One region of the Enterobacter sp. PL_is379 genome, then DNA from elsewhere that is predicted to be linked to it. Evidence: predicted binding sites of a transcription regulator. Region 1 holds the regulator's gene; each other region holds the start of a gene.

The links. The regulator CRP, encoded in region 1, controls carbon source genes, mostly activating them, when cyclic AMP is high. The targets are predictions, from matches to a motif close to ATGTGANNNNNNTCACAT.
Region 2: the regulator CRP is predicted to act here: its motif matches at 1,369-1,386, upstream of azuC (stress response protein AzuC).
Region 3: the regulator CRP is predicted to act here: its motif matches at 1,272-1,289, upstream of AC0TOY_RS02225 (YjcB family protein).
Region 4: the regulator CRP is predicted to act here: its motif matches at 1,080-1,097, upstream of AC0TOY_RS23910 (maltoporin).

Annotation. Positions count from the first base shown of each region.
Region 1 covers NZ_JBVPGT010000020.1:22,224-25,340, forward strand. The annotation lists gene AC0TOY_RS02770 (phosphoribulokinase) at 1-457, shown strand, start outside; gene AC0TOY_RS02775 (OsmC family protein) at 524-928, opposite strand; gene crp (cAMP-activated global transcriptional regulator CRP) at 1,240-1,872, shown strand; gene AC0TOY_RS02785 (YccS/YhfK family putative transporter) at 1,930-3,117, shown strand, end outside.
Region 2 covers NZ_JBVPGT010000027.1:97,080-100,196, forward strand. The annotation lists gene AC0TOY_RS09890 (hypothetical protein) at 1-155, shown strand, start outside; gene ftnA (non-heme ferritin) at 192-689, opposite strand; gene yecR (YecR family lipoprotein) at 894-1,232, opposite strand; gene azuC (stress response protein AzuC) at 1,467-1,550, shown strand; gene AC0TOY_RS09910 (DUF2766 family protein) at 1,658-1,909, shown strand; gene AC0TOY_RS09915 (anaerobic C4-dicarboxylate transporter) at 1,952-3,117, opposite strand, start outside.
Region 3 covers NZ_JBVPGT010000019.1:50,673-53,789, forward strand. The annotation lists gene AC0TOY_RS02220 (sensor domain-containing diguanylate cyclase) at 1-860, opposite strand, end outside; gene AC0TOY_RS02225 (YjcB family protein) at 1,351-1,632, shown strand; gene ssb1 (single-stranded DNA-binding protein SSB1) at 1,694-2,224, opposite strand; gene uvrA (excinuclease ABC subunit UvrA) at 2,475-3,117, shown strand, end outside.
Region 4 covers NZ_JBVPGT010000033.1:545,861-548,977, reverse strand. The annotation lists gene AC0TOY_RS23915 (LacI family DNA-binding transcriptional regulator) at 1-918, opposite strand, end outside; gene AC0TOY_RS23910 (maltoporin) at 1,188-2,453, shown strand; gene AC0TOY_RS23905 (PTS sugar transporter subunit IIB) at 2,558-2,800, opposite strand; gene AC0TOY_RS23900 (beta-galactosidase) at 2,939-3,117, opposite strand, start outside.

The DNA of each region.
Region 1 (3,117 bases):
CCCTCAACACGACGTGGCGCGCCACGTGGACCTGCTGGTCGGCGTGGTCCCTATCGTTAACCTGGAGTGGATCCAGAAGCTGACGCGCGACATGAGCGAGCGCGGCCATTCGCGAGAGGCGGTGATGGACTCGGTGGTGCGCTCCATGGAAGATTACATCAACTTCCTGACGCCGCAGTTCTCCCGTACCCATATCAACTTCCAGCGCGTGCCGACGGTGGACACCTCCAACCCGTTTGCCGCCAAAAGTATCCCGTCCCTTGATGAGAGCTTTGTGGTGATCCATTTCCGCAATCTCGAAGGCATTGATTACCCCTGGCTACTGGCCATGCTGCAGGGCTCGTTTATTTCGCACATGAATACGTTAGTCGTGCCGGGCGGAAAAATGGGGCTGGCGATGGAGCTCATCATGACGCCGCTGGTGGAGCGACTGATGGAAGGGAAGCAGATTGCGTGAACATGTTCCCTCTCCCTGTGGGAGAGGGTTAGGGTGAGGGCATCAACACGCACGATGCCCCAATAATTAAGCCTCGACCACTTCATACGAATGCGTGATTTTTACCGCTTTCTCCAGCATTAACGCCACAGAGCAGTACTTCTCCGCAGACAGGTCCACCGCACGCGAGACCGCTGCGTCCTTCAACTCTTTACCGGTGACCACAAAGTGCAGATTAATATGGGTGAACAGGCGTGGCGCCTCTTCGCGACGTTCTGACGTGAGTTTAACCTCACAATCCGTCACGTCATGACGACCTTTTTGCAGAATCGACACCACGTCAATAGCGCTGCATCCTCCTGCCGCCATCAGCACCATTTCCATTGGGCTGGGCGCTTTATCGCCGGAGTTACCGTCCATCAAAATCTGGTGCCCTGACGCGGATTCGCCCAGGAACGTTAAACCTTCAACCCACTTCACGCGCGCTTGCATATTCTTAAACTCCAACGTTGCATTTTTGGTGACAGATTACGCGTGCGTTACATTTCTCGCAATGGAAGGCGACCTGCATCATGCTGAAGCGAGACACCAGGAGACACGCGGCGAAAGCTATGCTAAAACACTCAGGATGCTACAGTAATACATTGACGTTACACATGTATGCAGAGGACATCAAACTTTACTGGCTGCGAAACGTTACGGTAGCCGACTTCCCAGGGTATGGGTAAGAATTCGATTGCAACCCCAGAGTCCGGATGCATCTGATGACTCTGGTGACAGCTTATAACAGAGGATAACAGCGCATGGTGCTTGGCAAACCGCAAACAGACCCGACTCTCGAATGGTTCTTGTCTCATTGCCACATTCATAAGTACCCATCGAAGAGCACGCTGATTCACCAGGGTGAAAAAGCGGAAACGTTGTATTACATCGTTAAAGGCTCGGTGGCAGTGCTGATCAAAGATGAAGAAGGGAAAGAGATGATCCTTTCTTATCTGAACCAGGGCGATTTCATCGGTGAACTGGGCCTGTTTGAAGAGGGCCAGGAACGTAGCGCCTGGGTTCGTGCAAAGACAGCATGTGAAGTGGCTGAAATTTCTTACAAGAAGTTCCGTCAGCTGATTCAGGTTAACCCTGACATCCTGATGCGTCTTTCTTCCCAGATGGCGCGCCGTCTGCAGGTCACCTCAGAGAAAGTGGGCAACCTCGCCTTCCTGGACGTTACCGGCCGTATCGCACAGACCCTGCTGAACCTCGCGAAACAGCCAGACGCCATGACCCACCCGGACGGCATGCAAATTAAAATTACCCGTCAGGAAATTGGTCAGATCGTCGGTTGCTCCCGTGAGACTGTGGGCCGTATCCTGAAAATGCTGGAAGATCAAAACCTGATCTCCGCCCACGGTAAAACCATCGTGGTCTACGGAACGCGTTAATTCCGCTTAAACGGCGTGCCATCGCAAGGTGTCACGCCGTTTTTGTCTCTATTCCCCATGTGGCGCAGGCTGATCTATCACCCGGAAGTTAACTACGCACTGCGACAAACGCTGGTGTTGTGTCTTCCTGTGGCCATAGGCCTGATCCTCGGGCATCTTCAGCAAGGCCTGCTGTTTTCCCTTGTACCCGCCTGCTGCAACATTGCTGGTCTGGACACGCCGCATAAGCGCTTTTTCAAACGCCTGATTATCGGCGGCTGCCTGTTTGCGGGCTGTAGCCTCGCCGTACAGCTTTTACTGGCTCGTGATATTCCGCTGCCGCTGATCCTGACCGTGCTGGCGATGACCCTCGGCGTCACGGCGGAAATCAGTTCGCTGCACGCCCGCCTGCTTCCCGCGTCGCTGATTGCGGCCATTTTCACGCTGAGCCTCGCCGGGAATATGCCGGTGTGGGAGCCGCTGCTGATCTACGCCCTGGGGACATTATGGTACGGCCTGTTTAACTGGTTCTGGTTCTGGCTGTGGCGGGAGCAGCCGCTGCGTGAATCCCTGAGCCTGCTCTATGTGCAGCTTGCGGATTACTGCGAAGCCAAATACACCCTGCTGACCCAGCATACCGATCCGGAAAAATCCTTACCGCCCCTGCTGACGCGCCAGCAGAAGGTGGTGGATCTGATAAGCCAGTGCTATCAGCAGCTTCATATGCTCGCCGCCAACAAGAACCACGAGTACAAACGGCTGCTGCGCACCTTCCAGGTCGGGCTGGATCTGCAGGAGCATATCTCCGTTAGCCTGCACCACCCGCAGGAGGTGCAAAAGCTGGTCGAGCGCAGCCACGCCGAAGCGGTGATCCGCTGGAACGCGCAGACGGTGTCCGCACGCCTGCGCGTGCTGGCCGATGATATTCTCTATCACCGCTACCCGACGCGCTTTAACATGGATAAGCAGCTGGGCGCGCTGGAGAAAATCGCTCGTCAGCATCCGGATAACCCCGTCGGCCAGTTTGCCGCCTGGCACTTCAGCCGTATCGCCCGCGTGTTGCGCACGCAGCGCCCGCTTTATCCCCGCGACCTGATGGCGGATAAGCAGAAACGGCTGCCGCTATTGCCCGCGCTCAAAAGCTATCTTTCTCTTAAATCGTCCGCCCTGCGCAACGCCGCACGAATTAGCGTGATGCTCAGTACCGCCAGCCTGATGGGCATGGCGCTGCATCTGCCGAAACCCTACTGGATCTTAATGACCGTG
Region 2 (3,117 bases), on a different contig from region 1:
TACAGGAAGATGAGTGGATCATCGAGAATGTCGACTGGTTAACGGATCTGTTTTTCGAGGTGGGTATTCCGCTGGAGACGTCCAGCTACCGCTATTTTTACCAGGCCGTGAATCCCCATGACTGGCGTTGCACCAGCTGTGCGGGGTGTATGTAAATTAACGCGGTGCCGGAAACCGGCACCGCGCTGAAATTAATTCTGCATATCAAGAGTGGAGAGTTCTTTATCAATAAAGTAAAGACCTTCGCCGGATTTCCCGACCAGAGATAATTTATCCAGCACGGATTTAAACAGTTTCTCTTCTTCGTGTTGCTCAGCGACGTACCACTGCAGGAAATTAAAGGTTGGATAATCCTGGCTGGTCATCGCGGCATGAACCAGTTCGTTAATTTTCTGCGTGATAAGCTGCTCGTGCTCGTAGGTGGCGCGGAACAGTTCATCAAGAGAATTATACTCAGCGAACGGTGATGCCACGGTTTCAATGCGCGGCAGGCTGCCCGTATCTGTCAGATAATCAAACAGACGCTGCATGTGGGTCATCTCTTCCTGAGCGTGACGACGCAGAAACGCGGCAGCGCCCTCGAAACTGTGGTAGCTGCACCAGGCGCTCATCTGCTGGTAGAGCAGGGATGAAAAAAGCTCAAGGTTCATTTGTGCGTTGAGCTTGTCGATCATTTCAGTTTTCAGCATGGTGACGCTCCGGATTATTATTTCTGGTTCACAATGAGCGACACTATAATTTGTTATTTAATTATTTGCAAAACGTAAAATTTTTATTTTATTTATTAAAAATACGAATGGGAATAAAACGCATTGGCGATTTTTATAACTTATTAATGAGAATTGTTTTTGTTCGTAATGAAATAAACTGCCAGCATGCGCTGGCAGCTTCGATTAATACCACGGATTAGTTGACTTAGGATTAACGGCGTAACCCATACATTTATACTGGATAGTCACGCTCTCGTTCAGGCACAAAGAGCCGCTGGTCAGAGTGCAGGTTTTAATGGGCTGACCATAGGCTGAGGCAGTGGCATACCCCATGCTCTGACACGCTTTTGCCGCCGTGCCGTTATTCACATACTCATCGGAATACGCATTTTGCAGCGCAGCCTGGCCGTAGTCGAGGCGGACGATGCCGTTCGGCGCGTCGAGGCTGCTGACTTCAGCCTGGCGGTTAATAGTACATCCCGCGAGCAGCAGGATTGTGCCGGCTACAATGACTCTTTTCATGATTCGCTCTGAGTGGATGGAAATACGTTATCGTACCCGCAGATGCCCGCTGCAATGGCTGGAATAGCCGGACAATCTGCCCTCACTCTTCGCAACGGGTCCGCGGTGAGCGCTTTCAGGCCATGCTCTGATATAAATGTGATGCGCATCACAAAAGTGTTGATTTTTGTGATGGTGGTCATATTATAGGCGCGTTGATAATAAAGTTGTATAACAAGTTAATGGAGCATCATCGTGAAACTGCGCAAAATCCTGAAAAGTATGTGGGCCAATTACTGCCGCACCTTCAAAGACGTGCCGCCGGGCGCCATGTTCTGATAAAAAAACCTGCTTCGGCGGGTTTTTTTATACCTGCAGGCGATGAAGGGGAGATGCCAGGGGTGTGTTTTGCTACTATGGCGGCCTTTAAATAAGGAGAAAACCCCATGTCACAAAACCTGAGCGCCGATCAGGAACTGGTCTCTGACGTTGTCGCCTGTCAGCTGGTTATCAAACAAATCCTTGATGTTCTGGACGTGATTGCGCCGGTTGAAGTGCGCGAGAAGATGTCTACGCAGCTGAAAAACATCGATTTCGCCAGCCACCCCGCTGCCGCTGACCCGGTTACGCTTCGTGCGATCCAGAAAGCCATCGCGCTGATTGAACTGCGATTCACGCCGCAGGGTGAATCCCACTAAAACCGGGAAATGGGCGACGGCATGTGTCGCCCCTTGATACGGTCAGAAGAACGTCTGGACCAGCAGGTAGCTCGCCGCGCACGCGCAGCTTACCCCAATCAGCCCTGGCAGAATAAAGCTGTGGTTGATGATAAATTTGCCGATGCGGGTGGTGCCTGAACGGTCAAAGCCGATGCAGGCCAAATCACTTGGATAGGTCGGCAGGACGAAATAGCCGTATGACGCAGGGAAAAAGGCGATCAGCATTTTCGGGTCGATGCCGAGCATGAGGCCCATAGGCGCAACGGCCGTCAGCGCAGCCGCCTGGCTGTTCACCAGTTTTGACACCAGAAACAGCACAATAGCATACGTCCACGGGTGGCTTTTCACGACGCCTTCCAGCGCCAGCTTTAACTCGTCGAGATGCGCCTGGAAAAAGGTATCGCTCATCCACGCCACGCCGAACACCGAGAAGATCGCGACCATACCGGCCTTAAACACCGCGCCGTTGGAAATCGCCGACGCGTTGACCTTACAGGCCATTAGCATCACGGCCCCTGCAATTAACATCATCATCTGAATAACAAGGTTCATCGACAGCGCCGTCATTTTGCCTTTCAGCTCAAAGGCGGGGCGCAGCTCAGGGAGCGCACCCAGCAAAACAACTACGGCAATACCGGCAAAGAAAATCCACGTGGACCAGTAGGCCTGTTTAGGGAAACGCTGATTCATTAACGTCTCCGTTCCACCGTAGATAAACTCGCGCTGCTTAGGATCTTTCAGCTTTTCCTGAAACTCCACGTCATCCGCCAAATCTTTTCCGCGGCGTAAACTCCACAGGGCAGCAATAGCTACGCCGAAAAGTGAAGCGGGAACCGACACGGCGAGAATTTCCAGGATCCCCCACGCGTGGCCGATGCCATGCTGGGCCGCCAGGATGGACACCAGCGACACCACGGCAACGGACACGGGGGAGGCGGTAATCGCCATCTGCGACGCGACCGATGCCACGGCCATAGGGCGCTCGGGGCGGATTCCTTTTTTCAGGGCGATATCCGCAATGATGGGGAACATGGTATAGACCACATGCCCGGTGCCGCACAGAAAGGTCAGCATCCAGGTGGTGAATGGAGCGAGCAGGGTGATGTGCTGTGGGTGTTTGCGCAGCAGACGTTCAGCAAACTGCATCATGACGTTGAGGCCACCCGCAGTCTGCAGCGTAGCGGCAC
Region 3 (3,117 bases), on a different contig from region 1:
GTGATATCCAGCCCAATATTGAGGATAGAGTTGTCCGGCAACAGAATGTTGGACCACAGCACCGTCAGCGGGGTCCCGTCTTTGCGTAGCGGATGCCACTCATACATATCCTTCAGCGGCGAGACATTGACCGACTCTCTTACCCGCCGCCGCTCTTCAGGGTCAGGATAAAACAGCGAAAGCGGATCGGCATGTTCCGCGATCTCCGCCATCGTCCAGCCGAATACTTTTTCACATTCGGCATTCCACAGCACGCAGCGGTTAAATTTGTCGAAAGAGTTCATTAAAACCGGGGCGCGTTCAAAGAGCGTCTTATATTGCGTCACGACACGCTGCATTTCCTGGGCAGTTTTCTCCCGGGCAATAATTTCCGCGAAATAGTCTTTTAATTTTTCGACCAGCACTACGACGATATTTTTCAGAATTGGCAGAGAGGAAAGTCGTTCATCAAACGCTAAAAAGAAATAGCCGCTGCAGTGCCAGTTATGGGTTGAAAGTTTGCACAGGACACCGCTATGCAACTGCGCATAGCCCGGGTGCTGAGGAGGAAATAACGCACGGCCAATATTCTCTTTCCAGTAGACCACCCGCCATGAACGATGATGCCGCTGGAGCAGGGTGTCCGCCAGGAAATCGGCCACTTCGAAGGGATGGCAGGTCATCTCCCCGGCGCATACCACGCGCTGTAGCCCGTCATCACCATTAACGCTTACCCAGGCAAGACTTGCGCCCAGCGCGCGACTGATGGTCGTCAGCATGTCGGTCAGAGAACATTGAGCATGAAGCTGAGGCATCAGCTTAGCCAGCGCATGCAACGCTTGCATGCTGTCATTAACAATCTCACGTCGGTTTTCTTTCATTTTTTTCGCTGATTATCAGGCGATAAACCGGACGCAACTTTCTTCAGATTCGAAAAATCGACAAACCAACGCACAGGCTGAATCTCAGCGTAGCGAATTAAAAACAACGTTGTGTGTAATTAAAAACGTACAAAGAAATAAAAAAATAATTAAATTCAAAAACCTGAAAGGTTAGCTGCGAGTAAAATTAATTGTCCACTCAAGCATAAGCCATAGGGTTATTGCTGTAAACATTGTACAGTGAGCATCCTTTTGCATCAGTTTTGCTATCTTAATGAATTCATTATAAAGAGTGCGGGAACTGGAGAACTTAGCCAGCAAAGATATATTTTCACTCAGGCGCCCATTGATTCTCGGCAACTATGAATCACCCGTTTTTCATCACCCCGGGACTGGCGAATAAAACAGCAAATGTGATATAGTTCACACATATAGTGTAACGAAAAAATCTGTTTCATTCAGTTCGTCTGTTTTGTTGAGGATGGGTTTTATGGCAACCATTACTACCAGCATGGTTCTCCTGCGCTGGCCTTTGTTGAGTGCGGTACTGATGTTTTTGGCCAGCACGCTGAACATTCAGTTTCGTAAATCTGACTATGCGGGTCTTGCTGTCATCAGCACCCTGCTGGGGCTGGGTGCTGCCTGCTGGTTTGCAACGGGTCTGCTTGGCATTACCCTGCTGGATATCGCCGCCGTCTGGGAAAATATTAAAGTGGTGATGGTTGAGGCGATGAGCCACACGCCGCCAGACTGGCCGATGGTCATTACCTGATCCCTTCATCAATAAAAAACCCAGACGATGGTCTGGGTTTTTTGTTTTAAGTACGCGGAAATCAGAACGGAATGTCGTCGTCGAAATCCATTGGCGGTTCGTTAGACGGCGCCGGAGCAGACTGCTGCTGCGGACGAGACTGCGCGCCACCGCTGAACTGGTTGCCGCCCTGTGGCTGCTGAGGCTGGCCCCAACCGCCCTGCTGCTGGCTCTGACCGCCACCTGCCGGTGCACCGCCGCCCTGACGGCCACCCAGCATCTGCATGGTACCGCCCACGTTAACCACGACTTCAGTGGTGTACTTCTCAGCACCGGACTGATCGGTCCATTTGCGGGTACGCAGCTGGCCTTCGATATAGACCTGAGAACCTTTACGCAGATACTCACCGGCCACTTCGGCCAGTTTGCCAAACAGCACAACGCGGTGCCATTCGGTCTGCTCTTTCATCTCACCGGTCGCTTTATCACGCCAGGATTCGGAAGTAGCCAGCGTAATGTTGGCAACTGCGCCACCACTCGGCATGTAGCGTACTTCCGGGTCCTGGCCCAGATTACCGACGAGAATCACCTTGTTTACGCCTCTGCTGGCCATGTTCGTGTCTCCTGAATACGTTTCTTAATAGTGTAAACGCGCGAGTGTACCATTTCCATGCTGCACTTTGATAGTTGCGTAGCACGTTCCAGAGTTCTCCCGCAACTCGACATTGTTACACAGCGAATCAGAAAATGCATTCCAATACTGTATATTCAAACAGGTTAAATTGTGTCATAATTAGCCGTTTCTGACAGCCGTTTGTCCTTCAAACAAATCAGGCAATCCGTGTTCCAACCGGGAAAGGTGAATGGATAAGATCGAAGTTCGGGGCGCCCGCACCCACAATCTCAAGAATATCAACCTCATAATCCCTCGCGACAAACTCATTGTCGTGACCGGGCTTTCGGGGTCTGGCAAATCCTCACTGGCTTTCGACACCCTGTATGCCGAAGGACAGCGTCGTTACGTTGAATCACTCTCTGCGTACGCGCGTCAGTTCCTGTCGCTGATGGAAAAACCGGATGTTGACCATATTGAAGGGTTGTCCCCTGCTATCTCTATTGAGCAGAAGTCCACCTCGCATAACCCGCGTTCAACGGTCGGTACCATTACCGAAATTCATGACTACCTGCGTCTGCTGTATGCCCGCGTGGGTGAGCCGCGCTGCCCGGACCACGACGTCCCGCTGGCGGCCCAGACCGTCAGCCAGATGGTGGATAACGTGCTGTCGCAGCCGGAAGGCAAACGCCTGATGCTGCTTGCGCCAATCATCAAAGAGCGTAAGGGCGAACACACCAAGACGCTGGAGAACCTGGCAAGCCAGGGCTATATCCGCGCCCGTATCGACGGCGAAGTGTGCGACCTGTCCGATCCGCCCAAGCTGGAGCTGCAGAAGAAGCACACCATCGAAGTGGTGATTGACCGCTTCAAGGTGCGTGACGATCTCGCCA
Region 4 (3,117 bases), on a different contig from region 1:
AATGCGGCGCACCGCCTCTTTACCCTGCAGATCTAAATCCAGCGATACCGTCGTCAGCGCCGGGTAGAAGAATGAGCTTTCATAGGTGTCATCGTAGCCAATCACCGACTTCTCGCCCGGAATTGAAATCTGCTGCTGATGGAACGCGCTCAGCACGCCGAGCGCCATCTGGTCGTTCGCCACCAGCACGGCGGTAAACTGCGCCGTTTCCCGCAGCATTTGCAACGCTCCCGAATAACCGCTTTGCGCATCCCAGTTGCCGCGAATGACCGATGCTGGCTCCAGACCGTAGCCCTTCAGGGTCTCGATCCAGCTTTTCAGCCTCAGCTGCGCCGACACGGAAGACGCCGGCCCCGCCAGCAGGGCAATGTCGCGATGCCCCAGCTCGTAAAGATATTTGACGCTGGCGCGGGTGCCGTCCGCCGGATTAAACGAAACGTTAAACACGGAACTGTACGGGTCAACGTCGAGGAACAGGCAGACAATGTCGTCGTTGTCGGCGGCGATTTTCTGCGCCGCTTCAGCCTCCAGCGGCACGTTGATGATCACTTTGCTCACCAGCTGGGATTTCAGCTCGTTGATGGAGTCCTGGATGCTGTGGTTGACGTTCTCATCAATCATTGAGATCAGTACCTGGTAGCCTTCCACATTGGCATAGCGTTTCACCGCCGCCGCAACCTGCGAAGGCGCGTGCAGCGCCAGCGAAATGGTCACCAGCCCAACGGTCTGGCTCTGCTTGCCCACCAGCTGCTGAGCCAGTCGGTTGGGTACATACCGCAATAACTCTATGGATTTCTCCACCTTGATGCGCGTGGCGTCGGATACATTGGCAGATTTATTCAGTACCCTGGACACGGTCTGATAGGAGACGCCCGCATGGCGTGCCACGTCCTCTAACGTTGCGCTTTTCGACTTCATGGTCCGGTTCCTTATGTTGTTATGCGCTGATTGTAACAGGGGTGCTGAAAAAAAACGCTTACCACCCTCTCGCTGTGGGCATAACACCATCAAAAAGTATGACGCTCACAATGCCATAATTTGTGTCCGATCTCATTACTCGTAACAAAATTGTCTATTTTATTTGCAGTTAATCACACATTTCGGATCGTGCAATTGCCAGTTAACGGGTTTAGGCATTTTATGACAGCGGATTTGTGAACGTATTACAAAACAATAAGAGGGTTACAATGAACACGACGATCCGCTCTGTATCTGTTGCGTTGGCTGCCGCGCTGGCATCGCCTTCGCTGTTTGCAGCGTCTTCAGTACCGATTGATTTTCATGGATATCTTCGCTCCGGCGTGGGCGTCTCACGGGATGGTGGGATGGAGGAGTGGCAAAAAAACAAAATTGGCCGTCTCGGGAACGAGGCCGATACCTACGGCGAGCTGGAGCTGGGCTCCGAGGTATACAAAAAGAACGACGTCAGTTTCTATCTCGACAGCATGGTGAGCATGGTCTCAGACGGCTCCAACGACAATGAAACCACCTTAGATGACGATGCCCAGTTCGGCCTGCGCCAGCTTAACCTGCAGATCAAGGGGCTGATCCCCGGGGATCCCAATGCGGTGATTTGGGGCGGTAAGCGCTACTACCAGCGCCATGACCTGCACATCATTGATACCAAATACTGGAATATTTCCGGCTCCGGTGCGGGTATCGAGAACTACACGCTTGGCCCGGGCGCAGTCTCCGTTGCGTGGATCCGCGGCGATGCCAACGACGTGGACTACCGCGTGGATGGCGACAGCGACGTTAACATCAACTACATCGACCTTCGCTATGCGGGCTGGAAGCCGTGGGCGGGCGCGTGGACGGAAGTGGGTATTGATTACGCCATGCCAAACCCGACCAACAAGCAGAAAGAGTACGGCGGACTGTACGAGGCCGATAACGGCGTAATGGTCACCGGTGAGATCAGCCAGGATATGTTTGGCGGCTATAACAAGCTGGTGCTGCAGTACGCCAATAAAGGTCTGGCCCAGAACATGGTGTCACAGGGTGGGGGCTGGTACGACATGTGGAACTACGTGAACGACGCCACCGGCTACCGCGTGATTAACACCGGCTTAATTCCGATTACCGACAAGTTCTCCTTTAACCACGTTCTGACATGGGGCTCGGCAGACGACACCACGCAGTACACGGACAAATCACGCCTGGTATCGCTGGTGGGGCGCGCGCAGTATCAGTTCACCGAGTACGTGCGTCTGATTGGCGAAGTGGGCGGATTCTACCAGGAAGATACTTATACCGACGGCACTAAGTACAAGCAGAGCGGCGAGAAGTACACCCTCGCGCTGGGGCTGGCAGACGGACCTGATTTTATGTCGCGTCCTGAGCTGCGCGTCTTTGCCTCTTACCTGAATGACTCCGAAAAAGGGCAATCCTTCGAAGATGGCACCGCGAATAATACCTGGAACTTCGGTGTGCAGGTCGAGGCCTGGTGGTAAGTCGTAATTTATAATTTGCGTTAATCGTTATCGTATCTCCAGCAACCTGCAGTCTATTTTACTGCTTTGGGATAGCCATTACTTTGGCTATCCCTTTTTTATATTTACTGATTAAAATGTTCGTCTAATAATTTCCGTAATGTATCAGACTGCCTGCCGAATATAGCGTGCACCTGCTGGCCGATAATAATCACCCCCAGCGCCCCCTCATTCTGTATCGCCTGGGAATCGACCTTATTTAAATCTTTTACCGTCACGCGCAGGCGGGTAATACAGGCTTCGACGTGCTCGATATTATCGTCGCCGCCAAATGCCGGAATTAAACGCTGAGTAATTTGACTGTCCATAATACGCCTCTCTGTATGCAGATAAAAAAATGCCTGCTCGGGGAGCAGGCGTTTTGTGCCTTGTTGCCGGGTGGCGCTGCGCTTACCCGGCCTACGGGTTTTGTAGGCCCGTGCAAGCGCAGCGCCGCCGGGCGGTTCTTACGCTTTACGCCTGAGCACCCGACAGTCCCAGGGAAGCAGCACGATATCGCCCGCAGCGGCGGCATCGGTCATGCAGTCGGTATACCCCTGCGGCAGCGTGATGAGCTGCTGCTGGGCCGTGTAGTTCTGCACAAACACCCAGGCGGTTTCGCCATCCGTGCGCGCCGTCGTGACCA